Regions from separate parts of the Halomonas sp. TA22 genome, predicted to be linked through region 1. Evidence: predicted binding sites of a transcription regulator. Region 1 holds the regulator's gene; each other region holds the start of a gene.
What was found. Region 1 encodes sigma-54, which starts transcription at its own class of promoters, with help from an activator protein. Its sites were predicted from a motif close to TGGCACNNNNNTTGCTNT; they were not measured.
Positions count from the first base shown of each region.

Region 1 (3,101 bases):
CTAGAGCCGTCGTTGCGCAGCTTGGCAATGGCTTCCATGAGCGTATCGTAAAGCTGTCGCTGGCTGTCGCTCTTGCGCAATCGATGACGAGTATCGCTGTCGTTCATCACGCCGGCGACCTGGGCCAGGAGCGCCAGGTGCGTATCGTCAGCCTCTTCCGGTACCAGCAGTACGAAGACCAGATCGACAGGCTCGCCATCGATGGCATCGAAATCCACCGCCTCACTGAGCTTGAGAAAACCCGCCAAGGGGGCCTTGCAGTGAGGGCTGCGGGCATGAGGAATAGCAACACCGTTGCCGATGCCGGTACTGCCTAGGCGTTCACGTCCAATAAGCCGACTGAAGACTTCCTGGCTATCGAGACTTGGTGTGTTCTGGGCGATGAAGGTGCTGAAAAATTCCAGCACTCGCTTCTTGCTCCCCCCGGCGACACCATACAGCGTACGCTCAGGGGGTAGGATGGTTTGCAACGTCATGGGTAGCTCAGCGGGCACCGACGCCCTGGGCGCGTGCCTGTGCCTTTTCCTTGTGTTTGACCAACTGGCGATCGAGTTTATCGGCAAGGGCGTCTATGGCAGCGTACATGTCGCCATCCTCGGCATCGGCATGAATGTCTGCACCCGCGGCGTGCAGAGTGCTGGCTGCCTGCTGGCGCTCCCTCTCGATGGAGAGTGTAACCTGGACCGAGGTAATGTTGTCATAGTGGCGTTCGAGTCGAGCAAGCTTCTCGTTGATGTAAGCGCGCAGTGCATCGGTCAGTTCCACATGGTGCCCGGCGATATTCACTTGCATGACACTCTCCTGTTGCGGCGGGTTGCAGTTCGATTGTAACCCTTTTTGCCCTATTGCATACCCCTAGGCATCCGAGGATTTGACATGGATGCCCCTTCATTATTTTAGCTTATTTATTTCAATGTATTAGGAGTTAACGTCCATTGATACGCGCTTTGAGACATGGATTTCAGGAGAGTCTCTTGCGTTCGCTGGAGGGGGGGATGCCCATCGCTTCGCGGTACTTGGCTACGGTCCGCCTGGCCACCTTGATGCCGCTCGCTTCGAGGAGTTCGACGAGCTTGCTGTCGGAGAGCGGCTTGCGCGCTGGCTCCTCGCCAATCAGTTTCTTCAGGCGCGCGCGGATCGCTGTGCTCGAATGGGCATCGCCGCTGTCGCCAGTACCGCCGACATGGCTTGAGAAGAAGTACTTGAGCTCGAAGACGCCACGGGGCGTATGAATGTACTTCTGCGTCGTCACTCGCGAGATCGTCGATTCGTGCATCTCCACGGCTTGGGCGATATCGGCCAGTATCAATGGCTTCATCGACTCTTCGCCCTTTTCGAGAAAATCGATCTGACGCGCCATGATCTCCCGGCCTACGCGCAGCAGGGTGTCATTGCGACTCGAGAGACTCTTGATCAGCCAGCGCGCCTCCTGCAGGTGCTGCTTCATGAAGGTATTGTCATCGCTCTTGTCGGCGCGCTTGATCAGGGCGGCATAGTCGGGTTGGATGCGCATACGCGGCAGGGCGTCGGGATTGAGCTCGATGCGCCAGCCTTCACGGCCATGGCGGGCGATCAGGTCGGGAATGACATAGTCGTTGTCGCTTTCGCCGAAGGCCTGGCCGGGGCGGGGATCGAGTGAGCGAATCAGGGCGATGACCCGGTCGAGTTCCTCGTCCTCGAGGCGCAGACGCCGCTTCAGTAGTTTGCGATCGTCATTGCCAAGCGCTTCGAGGAACTGTCTGACAAGACGTTTCGCCTGGGGCAGCAGTGGTGTCTCCTCGGGCAGCACGCCGAGCTGGAGGAGCAGACACTCGCGCAGCTCTCGGGCGCATACGCCGGTGGGCTCGAACTGCTGCAGGCGCATCAGCACCTGCTCTACCTCGGTGCTCTTGAGTCCGGCCAGCCCCTGGTCGCGAAGGCCGGCGCACAGCTCGTCGAGAGCGCCGTTGAGATAACCATTGTCATCGACGGCATCGATCAGGCTCTCGGCGATGATGCGTTCGCGCTCGCTGAGATCGGTCATCGCCAACTGCCAGGCGAGGTGGTCGTGGAGGCTCTCGCCACTAGCGTTGCGCTCGAAATCCGGCCCCTCGCCCGAGCTGCTTCCACTGGGCGCCATGTCCTGGTAGGTGTCCGACCAGTCGCTGTCAGTAGAGAGCTCCTCGGGAATTTCGCTGTTCCACTCCTCTTCACGCGCTTCGGCGACCTCCTGCTCGCCGAAGCCGTCGTCCAGCTCTAGCATGGGGTTGGCTTCAAGCGCCTGTTGAATCTCCTGGCGCAGGTCGAGTGTCGACAGCTGCAAAAGGGCGATGGCCTGTTGGAGCTGCGGCGTCATGGTCAGGTGCGCGCCGACACGGAGTTGCAACGAGGGTTTCATGGCCATGGCAAGGGGTGTTCACTGACAAATGAGACGACACGTTAGCTCGCGCCGCAATCCCTTGCAAGACTCAATTGCGTGAAAACTGAGCAAGAAACATGCCATGCGCAAGTACCATGCCAGATTGGGCAGCGTAGAAAGTTTTCATGCGGTTGATGGCGGCCGCCGAGCAGTGGCGGCGTGCCGAAGGCTCTTGAACCTAGAGTCGGAAGTCTTCCCCGAGATAGACTTCGCGTACCCGTTGGTTGGTGAGAATCGCTTCGGCATTGCCCTCGGCGATGATCTGACCGTCACCGACGATATAGGCTCGGTCGCAGATGTCCAGGGTTTCGCGCACGTTGTGATCGGTGATCAGGACGCCGATTTCACGACGCTTGAGCTGTCTGATGACGCCCTTGATCTCGCCTACCGAGATCGGGTCGACCCCGGCGAACGGCTCATCGAGCAAGATGAAGGCGGGCTCCGTTGCCAGGGCGCGAGCGATCTCGACACGTCGACGTTCTCCCCCGGAGAGACTCATGCCCAGGTTGTCGCGGATATGGGTGATATGAAAATCTTCCAGCAACTGCTCGAGACTTGCGTGGCGACCCTCGCGATCGAGATCCTCGCGCGTCTCGAGGATCGCCATGATGTTGTCAGCCACGCTGAGCTTGCGAAATACCGAGGCCTCCTGGGGAAGATAGCCAATGCCCGCCTGGGCGCGGCGATGCATGGCCGCCTTGGT
Region 1 covers NZ_CP053108.1:3,358,744-3,361,844, forward strand. Annotated here, with positions in the region: gene HJD22_RS15910 (PTS sugar transporter subunit IIA) at 1-476, opposite strand, end outside; gene raiA (ribosome-associated translation inhibitor RaiA) at 484-792, opposite strand; gene HJD22_RS15920 (RNA polymerase factor sigma-54) at 962-2,383, opposite strand; gene lptB (LPS export ABC transporter ATP-binding protein) at 2,577-3,101, opposite strand, start outside.

Region 2 (3,101 bases), 950 kb from region 1:
CCTGCCACGAGCTGGCGCCCAGCGTCTGGGCCTTGATTAGTTGCTCGTCGGGCAGGCGCAGCGCATGTCCCTGCAGGTCTCGAATCAGGAAAGGCGCCACCCCGATCACGATCAGTCCGATCTTGGCCATCTCGCCGGTGCCGAAAGCGATGAATAGTATCGGCAGAATTGCCATCGGCGGGATCAGTGAGGCCACTGTGACCAGGGGGGAGAGCTTGGCGCGGATTAATGGCAGGCCGCCACTGACGATGCCTACAACCAGGCCGATCAGCGCACTGATCGCCACCCCGAGCAATAGCCGTTCGAGGCTGGCCAGGGTATCGGCCCAGAGAGTGATCTGACCGGTACGCACGTTTTCCGCCGTGGCCAGGTTGTAGAAGGTCTGGGCCATGGTGGTGGGCGCAGGAAGCAGTCGATCGCCTGGGTTCTCGGCGAGTCGGGCATTGGACAGGCTGAGATACACCATCGCCAGCAGCACAAAGGGTGCCAGGCCAAGTAACCAGCGACCGCCGTAGGAGGGCGTAAGATTGATCAGGCGTTTCATGGCGAACTCCGCATCGGGACAAGTGACCGGTGGGCGGCCTGGCCGACAGGGCAGGCCGCCCACTCGCATTTACTGGCGGGAGTCGATATAGGCTTGGGTATAGCTGGGATCGAAGCGCAGCATGATATTGCTTTCATCGCCGTAAACGCCGCTGGGCGTCTCGACGCCGACCACGCCAGGATCGGGCGCCATGTCGCCGAGTAAGCCATGCTCGAAACTGAATTCGGCGACGCGCTGCATAGTCTCGAGCAGCTCATCACCCTCCATTAGTGCTATGGCTTCGGTGGGATCGGTATAGAGGTAGGTGGCATCGAGCTGGGCAAGATACCCCTCGAGATCGGTGCCGGCCGCATCGGCCATGATCGAGAGGGCCTGTTCATCCCTAGCCTCGACCAGCGCCATGACTTCGTACCAGGCGCCGACCAGGGCATGGCCGAAGTCAGGATTGGCGGCCAGGGTGTCGGTGTTGACTACCATCATGTCGAGAATCTCGCCGGGAATCTCGGCGGAGGTATAGACGACATTGCTGTCCGGCATGTCGGCAATGGCACTGAGCTGGGGATTCCAGGCCGCCACAGCTTCGGTGCTGGCGCTGCTGAATAGCCCGACGATGTCGGCGTCCGAGGTATTGACCGTTTCGATATCACGCTCGGTCAGGCCGACGCTCTCCAGGGCCCGAGCCAGGAAGTAGTGCGAGACGCTGAATTGTACCAAGTTGACCCGACGCCCCTCGATGTCGGCCAGATCGTCGCTGTTCTTGAGCACGATACCGTCGTTGCCATCGGAGTAGTCGTTGATGATCAAGGCAGTGGAGTCGACGCCGCTGGCTGCGGGAATGGTCAGGGCATCCATGTTGGTCATGGCGCAGCCATCGACATTACCGGAAGTGAACTGGTTGATCGATTCCACATAGTCGTTGACCTGGATGACATCAATGCTGATGCCATATTCGTCGGCCCACTTGTCGACGATGCCTTCTATGTCTGCATAGGCCCAGGGCATCCATCCGGCATAGATCGACCAGCAGACGCTGAACTGATCGCGCTCCTGGGCCTGAGTCATCGGTGCACTTAGGGCCGTGGCGAGTAGAGTGGTGGATAGCGTCGCTGCAAGGATAGAGCGATTGGGCAGAGTGCGGGGCATAACGGCCTCCAATTGACGTTGGGTAACTCGAGGGCATCGGCGCAGTCATCTGCACCTTATCCTCCCGGGCTTTTCCCCCGCCGTGTAACCTTGCGCCTGATAGGCGCCGGGTCGATGGCTCTCGGACCAGTCATCGCATCTGGGGTGAATATTGATGCGATCGGAACCCTAGCCATCCATTGGAAAGCAAATTGTCTGGCAGCTGTGCTGCCGATACCCCATGGACTCCATTTATCCCTACAAGAAGTCTGCCAGTCGCGCTAAAAAGCCGATTTACCAGTCGGTTAAGAGATCGAGAGCCTTTAATACCGGCCCAGGTTGCGGATAAAGATGCATGGATTGAGTGCAAAGATAGAGCGTTGCACGAAGTTGGTGCGGATCAATGTTCCAAAAGGTGGGTATTGCTCTGGGCAAGCATCTCGCTGTACTCGACGCGCCACGCATCGGGTATCGACTGGCGCAGATGCTTGAGCAGGGTGGAGACCTTGCAGGGTTGCCTGCCGAAGGCGTAGAGCAGTGTGACGGGTAGTGGCGCTGGATGCCATGCCTCCAGGCAGCGCGTCAGCGTGTCGGGGTGATGCTTCAAGCGCTGCTGGGCCATCCAGTGCGGCATGATGCCAATCCCCTTGCCGCGTGCGATAGCGTCGATATGCAGTGCATGCTGGTCGACGCTCAGCCATGTACGGGGAGGGATAAGGTGGTACTCGCCCTCATCGGCATGCTGCAGGAACACGCCGTCTTCCCCCTCTCTTATCAGGTCGACCCAGGCATGGTCGGCCAGTTGGCGGGGGTGGGTAGGGGTGCCGTAACGCGCCAGGTAGGCGGGGTGGGCATAGAGTCCACGTCTCATGATGCCCAGGTTCTCCTGGCGCAGCCCGCATTCGGGAGGCGGTCCCAGCCAGAGGCACAGAGGTGCATCCTCCGGGCGCTGGGGAGGCGACAACTGGGTGCGCAGCGTCAGGCGTATGCCCGGATAACGCTCGGCAAAGGCTTCCATCTGGCTGGCGAGCCACCCTCTGGCAAAGCCCTCGTGGGTATATACGATCAGTTCACCACTGACCTCCTCCCGCAACGCTTCAAGTGCCTGCTGCGCCTGCTCCGCCAGACGTAGAATCTGCTGGCTGTAGGCGTGAAACAGAGTGCCCGCTTCGGTGGGGATGAGCCGGTTGGCCTGACGGCGCAACAACGGCTGCGACAACCGGCTCTCGAGCTGATTGATGCGCCGGCTCAAGGTGGATTTCGCGACGCCTAGCGTACGAGCACTCTGGGTCAGGCTGCCAGATTCCATTACCGCTACGAAAGCAGCTAATTCGTCGAGATCGTGCATGGAGGCTCTCTAAGCGAGTGACCGTGGTAGAGGACAGTCTCGCACAGCAGAATAGTCTTGAAAATCATTCACGAATGCAATTGAATG
Region 2 covers NZ_CP053108.1:577,181-580,281, reverse strand. Annotated here, with positions in the region: gene HJD22_RS02600 (ABC transporter permease) at 1-544, opposite strand, end outside; gene HJD22_RS02595 (putative urea ABC transporter substrate-binding protein) at 614-1,687, opposite strand; guanidine-I (ykkC/yxkD leader) riboswitch at 1,747-1,870, opposite strand; gene HJD22_RS02590 (LysR family transcriptional regulator) at 2,067-3,014, opposite strand.
Region 2: HJD22_RS02595 (putative urea ABC transporter substrate-binding protein) is a predicted target of sigma-54. The motif match lies at 1,871-1,888, and genes of this name have one in related genera.

Region 3 (3,101 bases), 1.5 Mb from region 1:
AAGTTTAGGAGTCTATTCTGGGAGACGATGACCTGACGCTCGATGACGTTTTCCAGTTCGCGAATGTTGCCCGGCCAGGCATAGCGCCTGAGGATATCGAGCTGTGCCGGGGGGATGCGCACACCGGGCTTATTGAACTTCTGACAAGCGCGGTGCAGGAAGTGGCGCGCCAATAACGGTACGTCGTCGCTGCGTTGGCGCAGGGGCACGGAGTTGATGGGAAACACGTTGAGCCGGAAATAGAGATCCTCGCGAAAGCGCCCCTCCTCGATCATCTCGTTCAGGTTGCGATTGGTCGCCGCAATCACACGCACATCCACGTCGTGGGTACGGTTGGCCCCGACACGCTCGAACTGCTGATCCTGAAGCACCCGCAGCAGCTTGCTCTGTAGCTCAAGAGGAATCTCGCCAACTTCATCGAGAAACAGGGTACCGCCATCGGCCAGTTCGAAGCGCCCCGGCCGATCATTCACCGCCCCGGTAAAGGCCCCCCTCACATGGCCGAAGAACTCGCTCTCGAACAGATCGCGGGGGATCGCCGCACAGTTGACGCGAATCAACGGTCGGTCGCTACGCGTGCTGCCGGCATGGATGGCGCGTGCGATCAGCTCCTTGCCGGTGCCGGACTCGCCGCTGATCAATACGTTGGCATCGGTGGGAGCGACCAGTGCGATCTGGCGGATCAAATGAGCTACCGCAGGGCTCTCGCCGACGATCTCGCGATGGTTGAGTTCGGCCTTGATCTCCTCCTGTAGGTACTGGTTCTCGAGCTCCAAGCGCTGCTTGAGCGATTCGACCTCCGCCAAGGCATCTCGCAGCTGCTGCTCGGCACGCTTGCGCTGGCGAATATCGCGAAACAGCACCACCGCACCGACGAGCCGCCCCATCTCGAAGATCGGCGTACTGGTGTATTCGACTGGAATCGCCTCGCCATTCTTGTGCCAGAACACCTCGTCATCGACGCGATGCACCTGGCCATCGCTGAACGAAGCATGGATCGGACACTGCTGCACCGGGAAGTGACTGCCATCGGCACGGGTGTGGTGAAACAGCCGGTGGGCGTCATGGCCGACCATATCGTCACTGCTCCAGCCCAGGATGCGCTCGGCGGCCGGATTGACGAAGGTGGTGTTGCCCTCGGCGTCGAGTCCATAAATCCCCTCTCCGGCAGCACCGAGAATCAACTGGTTCTGACGCTCGATGCGCTCAAATACCTGCTCGACACGCTCCCAGCCAACATGCCCATGGCGATGCTGGCGGCGCAGGTCGGCCCGCGCCCGTCGCTGCTCCGCCTTGTCGCGGTCGATCAGCGTCAAAAGCAGCAGGTGCCGATCCTCCAGTCGTTGCGCAATCACCTCGACTCGTCGCGGCTGGCGCTTGATATCCATGATCACCAGATCATCCGACCAAGCCGGCGATTGCGTCAGTGCCTCGTCGGTAAAGCTGATCCACAGCGGGAACGAGACGCCTAGACAGTGGCTGAAGGGCCGCTCGAGATGGTAGTCCCGTTTGGCTCCGAGCATCGCGCAACCAGCGTCGTTGATCGCAACCACGCAATCCGCGAAAGGATCGACGATCAGCATAGCCTGTGGCGCATGATCAAACGCAAGTTCGCTCAGGGACAGCATGTCTGGAAGGGGCTGAGGCAAGGACTGAATATGTGGCATGACAGGCTTCACTCGAGGGTATCGTCTTAACCATACAAGCCCCGCGCCACCGACGATTTTTCGTAAAAAAATCAACCAAATATCGTATTTTACGATTTTTCGTAAAGCGCAGAAGACTTGGACCATTTTTAAGGAAACCACAAGCCTTTGAAATTAATAAACTTTTTTATTCTTCTCAAGAAGTGGCATGCGCTTCGCTATTGAAAGGCAGATATCGTCGTCGAGGTATGACTGCACCTTGCCGGCGCAAACCACTTTGCAACCGCTTCCGTGAGGTGAATAACAAAATGTCGGATCATGATAGCCACAATAGCCTGGGCAACCCTTTCGACCACCATCAGTCGCTGGTCCATGGCAGCCGTTGCGACTGCCACACGTGCCAAGTCGAGCAACCTCAGATTAACCACCAGGCCGTCTCCCGGCGCGCTGGTCTTGTACCGGCCGACAGCGAAGCGATGATGGATCGCATGGTCGAGAGTGCTCTGGTGCGCGGGATGTTCGGTCATAGCGACATGCACCGCCGCCAGTTCATGAAGCTGGTCGGTGGCGGTACCGTGGCGGCCGCTCTGGCGAGCCTCTTCCCAATGGAGGCCATCAAGGCGGCAGTGAAGGAGGATTCCGGCCCGCTGGAGAAGACCCGACTCGATATCGGCTTCATCCCCATTACCTGCGCTACGCCGATCATCATGGCGCACCCTATGGGTTTCTATGAGCGTTATGGACTTGATGTCTCTGTGATCAAGACCGCAGGGTGGGCGCTGATACGCGACAATTCGCTGAATGATCGTTTCGATGCTGCGCACATGCTGACGCCGATGCCTTTGGCAATGACTCTGGGCGCCGGCTCCAGTGCCAGGCCCTTCATCACCCCTGCGGTGGAGAACATCAACGGTCAGGCGATCGTGTTGCACAACGACCATCAGGACAAGCGTGACCCACAGCAGTGGAAGGGATTCACGTTCGGTGTTCCGTTCGAGTATTCGATGCACAATTTCCTGCTGCGCTACTACATTGCGGAGCATGGCCTCGATCCGGACCAGGACATCCAAATCCGGGTGATCCCGCCGCCTGAAATGGTCGCCAACCTGCGTGCCGGCAATATCGATGGCTTCCTATCGCCGGATCCGTTCAACCAGCGTGCCGTTTATGAGCGTATCGGTTTCATTCATCTGCTGACCAAGGATATCTGGAACGGACACCCCTGCTGCGCCTTTGCCACCAGTGCCCGCTTCGCCCGCGAGAACCCCAACACCTATGGCGCCCTGCTACGCGCCATCATCGACGCCACCCAGTACTCGTCGAACCCGGCCAATCGCAGCGAAATTGCCGAGGCCATCGCTCCCACCAACTATCTCAACCAGCCAGTCACGGTGATCGAGCAGGTGCTCACCGGGCGCTATGCCGATGGTCTAGGCGGCGTGCAGAACGTGCCGG
Region 3 covers NZ_CP053108.1:1,900,146-1,903,246, forward strand. Annotated here, with positions in the region: gene HJD22_RS08835 (sigma 54-interacting transcriptional regulator) at 1-1,667, opposite strand, end outside; gene HJD22_RS08840 (CmpA/NrtA family ABC transporter substrate-binding protein) at 1,955-3,101, shown strand, end outside.
Region 3: HJD22_RS08840 (CmpA/NrtA family ABC transporter substrate-binding protein) is a predicted target of sigma-54. The motif match lies at 1,851-1,868, and genes of this name have one in related genera.

Region 4 (3,101 bases), 1.0 Mb from region 1:
CGTGGCCGGCGAATTGAGGAGGCCATTCTAGCAGGTTCGCCGTCCCCGCTCACGGCGGCAGGGTAGTACGCCGCCGAAAGCGACGAATGTAGTGATGAATAATGGCTATAGGTGGGGGGAGTACTGTCACGAATCAAGCCGCCGGCGGCGTCATTGGGTACAATGCGCACAAATTCGCAAGCACCGAGTCTATCTCATGTCTCTCAAGAACGATCGCTTCCTGCGCGCCCTGGCCCGTCAGCCGGTGGACCGCACTCCGGTATGGATGATGCGCCAGGCAGGTCGCTACCTGCCGGAATACCGCGCCTCACGCGCCGATGCCGGCAGCTTCATGGACCTGTGCCGCAATCAGGAACTGGCCTGCGAGGTCACCCTGCAGCCACTAGAGCGCTATCCGCTGGACGCCGCCATTCTCTTCTCGGATATCCTGACGATCCCCGATGCCATGGGCCTTGGGCTCTATTTCGAGACCGGCGAGGGGCCGAAATTCCGCAAGCCGGTGCGCAGTGCCGAAGACGTGGCTGCGCTCAAGGCCCCGGATGCCGAGCGCGATCTCGACTACGTGATGAACGCGGTGCGCACCATTCGGCATGAGCTGAATGGTCGGGTGCCGCTGATCGGCTTCTCAGGCAGCCCCTGGACGCTTGCCACCTACATGGTAGAGGGCGCCTCGAGCAAGGACTTCCGCCATGTGAAGTCGATGCTCTACGGCAACCCCGACGCCATGCACGAGCTGCTCGACCTCCTGGCCACGGCGGTGACTGACTACCTCAACGCGCAGATTCGCGCCGGGGCCCAGGCGGTACAGATCTTCGACACCTGGGGCGGCGTGCTCTCCACCCCGGCCTATCTGGAGTTCTCGCTGCGCTACATGGAGCAGATCGTTGCCGGATTGATCCGCGAGCACGATGGGCGTCGCGTGCCCGTTATCCTGTTCACCAAGAATGGCGGCCAGTGGCTCGAGCATATCGCCGGTGCCGGCAGCGATGCGCTGGGACTCGACTGGACCACGGAACTCTCCGACGCGCGCGAGCGGGTCGGGCATCGGGTCGCGCTGCAGGGCAATCTCGACCCCAACGTGCTGTTCGCCAAGCCGGCGGCGATCCGTGCCGAAGTGGCACGAGTGCTGGATAGCTACGGAACGGGGCCGGGCCACGTCTTCAACCTGGGCCACGGGATCAGCCAGTTCACCGATCCGGATCATGTCACCGCGTTCATGGACGCCTTGCATGAGCTGAGTCCGGCCTACCATCAGGGCGCATGACCATGGCCCAGATAAGAACAATGATGACGTACTGGCACGACCGGCGTCGCCTGTGGACGGTCATGGCAGCGATCGCGGCCGTGGCGATCGCCGTGGGCAGCCTGACCCCGGGCAGCGACATGCCGAGCAATCTGCCGTGGGACAAGTTCAACCACTTCGTCGGCTATGCCGGCCTGGCCGGGCTGGTCGGGCTTGCCGGAGTGCGGCTTAGCCTGACGCTGGTGCTCGTGGTGCTCTACGGCATTGCCATCGAGTATGCGCAGATTCCGGTGCCCGACCGTAGTGGTGGTGACTGGCTCGATATCTTCGCCAATAGTCTAGGCGCGACGAGTGCCGTAGCAGTGCTCTACTTGTTTCGGCGCGGCTTTCTCGGCCGAGGAGATGAGACCGAGTAACGCCGTCGCTGCCTTGGTGCACTATTAACGTCTTGTTGCACCAGAGTTTGCACCGTTTTGAGGCGCGAATAGGCCCGGCCAGAGTGCCGGGCCTTGTCAAGTCTGGGCAGAACCGCGCTTTTACCTGCTTTTTCTGCGTTGAATAAGAGTTATCGCCAGCGTCTCACGTTATTGGAACACTCTTTGCTATGGTCTTGGCACATGCTTATACAGGCGCATGTCCAAATTAATGACTATTACGTGAGGGATTCTCCATGTCACACAAGAATAACAAGCTCATGCTGCTGACTTCCGCCGCCGTGCTGGCTGCCGGTGCTTCCGTCAGTGCATCGGCCACCACTCTGCAAGATACGCTCAGCCGTGGAGCGGTGCAGTGTGGCGTCAGCGACGGCCTGCCCGGTTTCTCCGCGCCGGATGACCAGGGCGAGTGGCAGGGCATCGACGTTGACGTCTGCCGTGCGGTGGCCGCTGCGGTCTTCGGCGATGCCGAAGCCGTGCGCTATGTGCCATTGAACGCGGTCGAGCGCTTCACTGCCCTGCAGTCTGGCGAAGTCGACTTGCTGTCACGCAACACCACCTGGACCACCACCCGCGACACCACGCTGGGTCTGAACTTCACCGGCGTTAACTTTTACGACGGTCAAGGCTTCATGGTCTCCACCGACCTGGGCATCTCCAGCGCGCGCGAGCTCGACGGCGCGGCGATCTGCATCCAGTCCGGCACCACCACCGAGCTGAACTTGGCCGACTACTTCCGTGCCAACGACATGGAGTTCGACCCGATCGTCTTCGATACCTCCGAGCAGACCGTAGGCGGTTTCCAGGCGGGCCGTTGCGACGTGCTGACCTCCGACACTTCCCAGCTGGCTGCCCTGCGCATTCAGCTCGACAATCCCGATGGCGCCGTGGTGCTGCCGGAGGTCATCTCCAAGGAGCCGCTGGGTCCAGTGGTTCGTCAGGGCGACGATCAGTGGCTGAACATCGTCAAGTGGTCGCTGTTCGCCATGCTCAATGCCGAAGAGTACGGCATCACCAGTGAAAACGCCGACGAGATGCGCGATTCAGAGAACCCCGATATCGCTCGCCTGCTGGGCCAGGATGGCAACTACGGCGAAGGCATGGGTCTGGACGCCGATTGGGTCTATAACATCGTCAGCCAGGTCGGCAATTACGCCGAAAGCTACGACCGCAACGTGGGTATGGATTCTCCGCTGCAAATCGAGCGCGGGATCAATGCTCTGTGGACGGATGGCGGCATCCAGTACGCCCCGCCGGTACGCTAAGCGTCCCGCCTGATGCACCGGCGCCCGCCGGTGCACGTACGGCCTCTTCCGCCAGGCCACCCGGCCTGGCGGATAGCCCATGACTCAAGCACCACTCCTGGCGGAGACGATGTCCATGCCTGCTCGACCCAAGGTGGCCCATACCGGCCCCAACCCCCC
Region 4 covers NZ_CP053108.1:2,330,165-2,333,265, forward strand. Annotated here, with positions in the region: gene hemE (uroporphyrinogen decarboxylase) at 197-1,264, shown strand; gene HJD22_RS10895 (VanZ family protein) at 1,285-1,659, shown strand; gene HJD22_RS10900 (amino acid ABC transporter substrate-binding protein) at 1,914-2,942, shown strand; gene HJD22_RS10905 (amino acid ABC transporter permease) at 3,058-3,101, shown strand, end outside.
Region 4: HJD22_RS10900 (amino acid ABC transporter substrate-binding protein) is a predicted target of sigma-54. The motif match lies at 1,832-1,849, and genes of this name have one in related genera.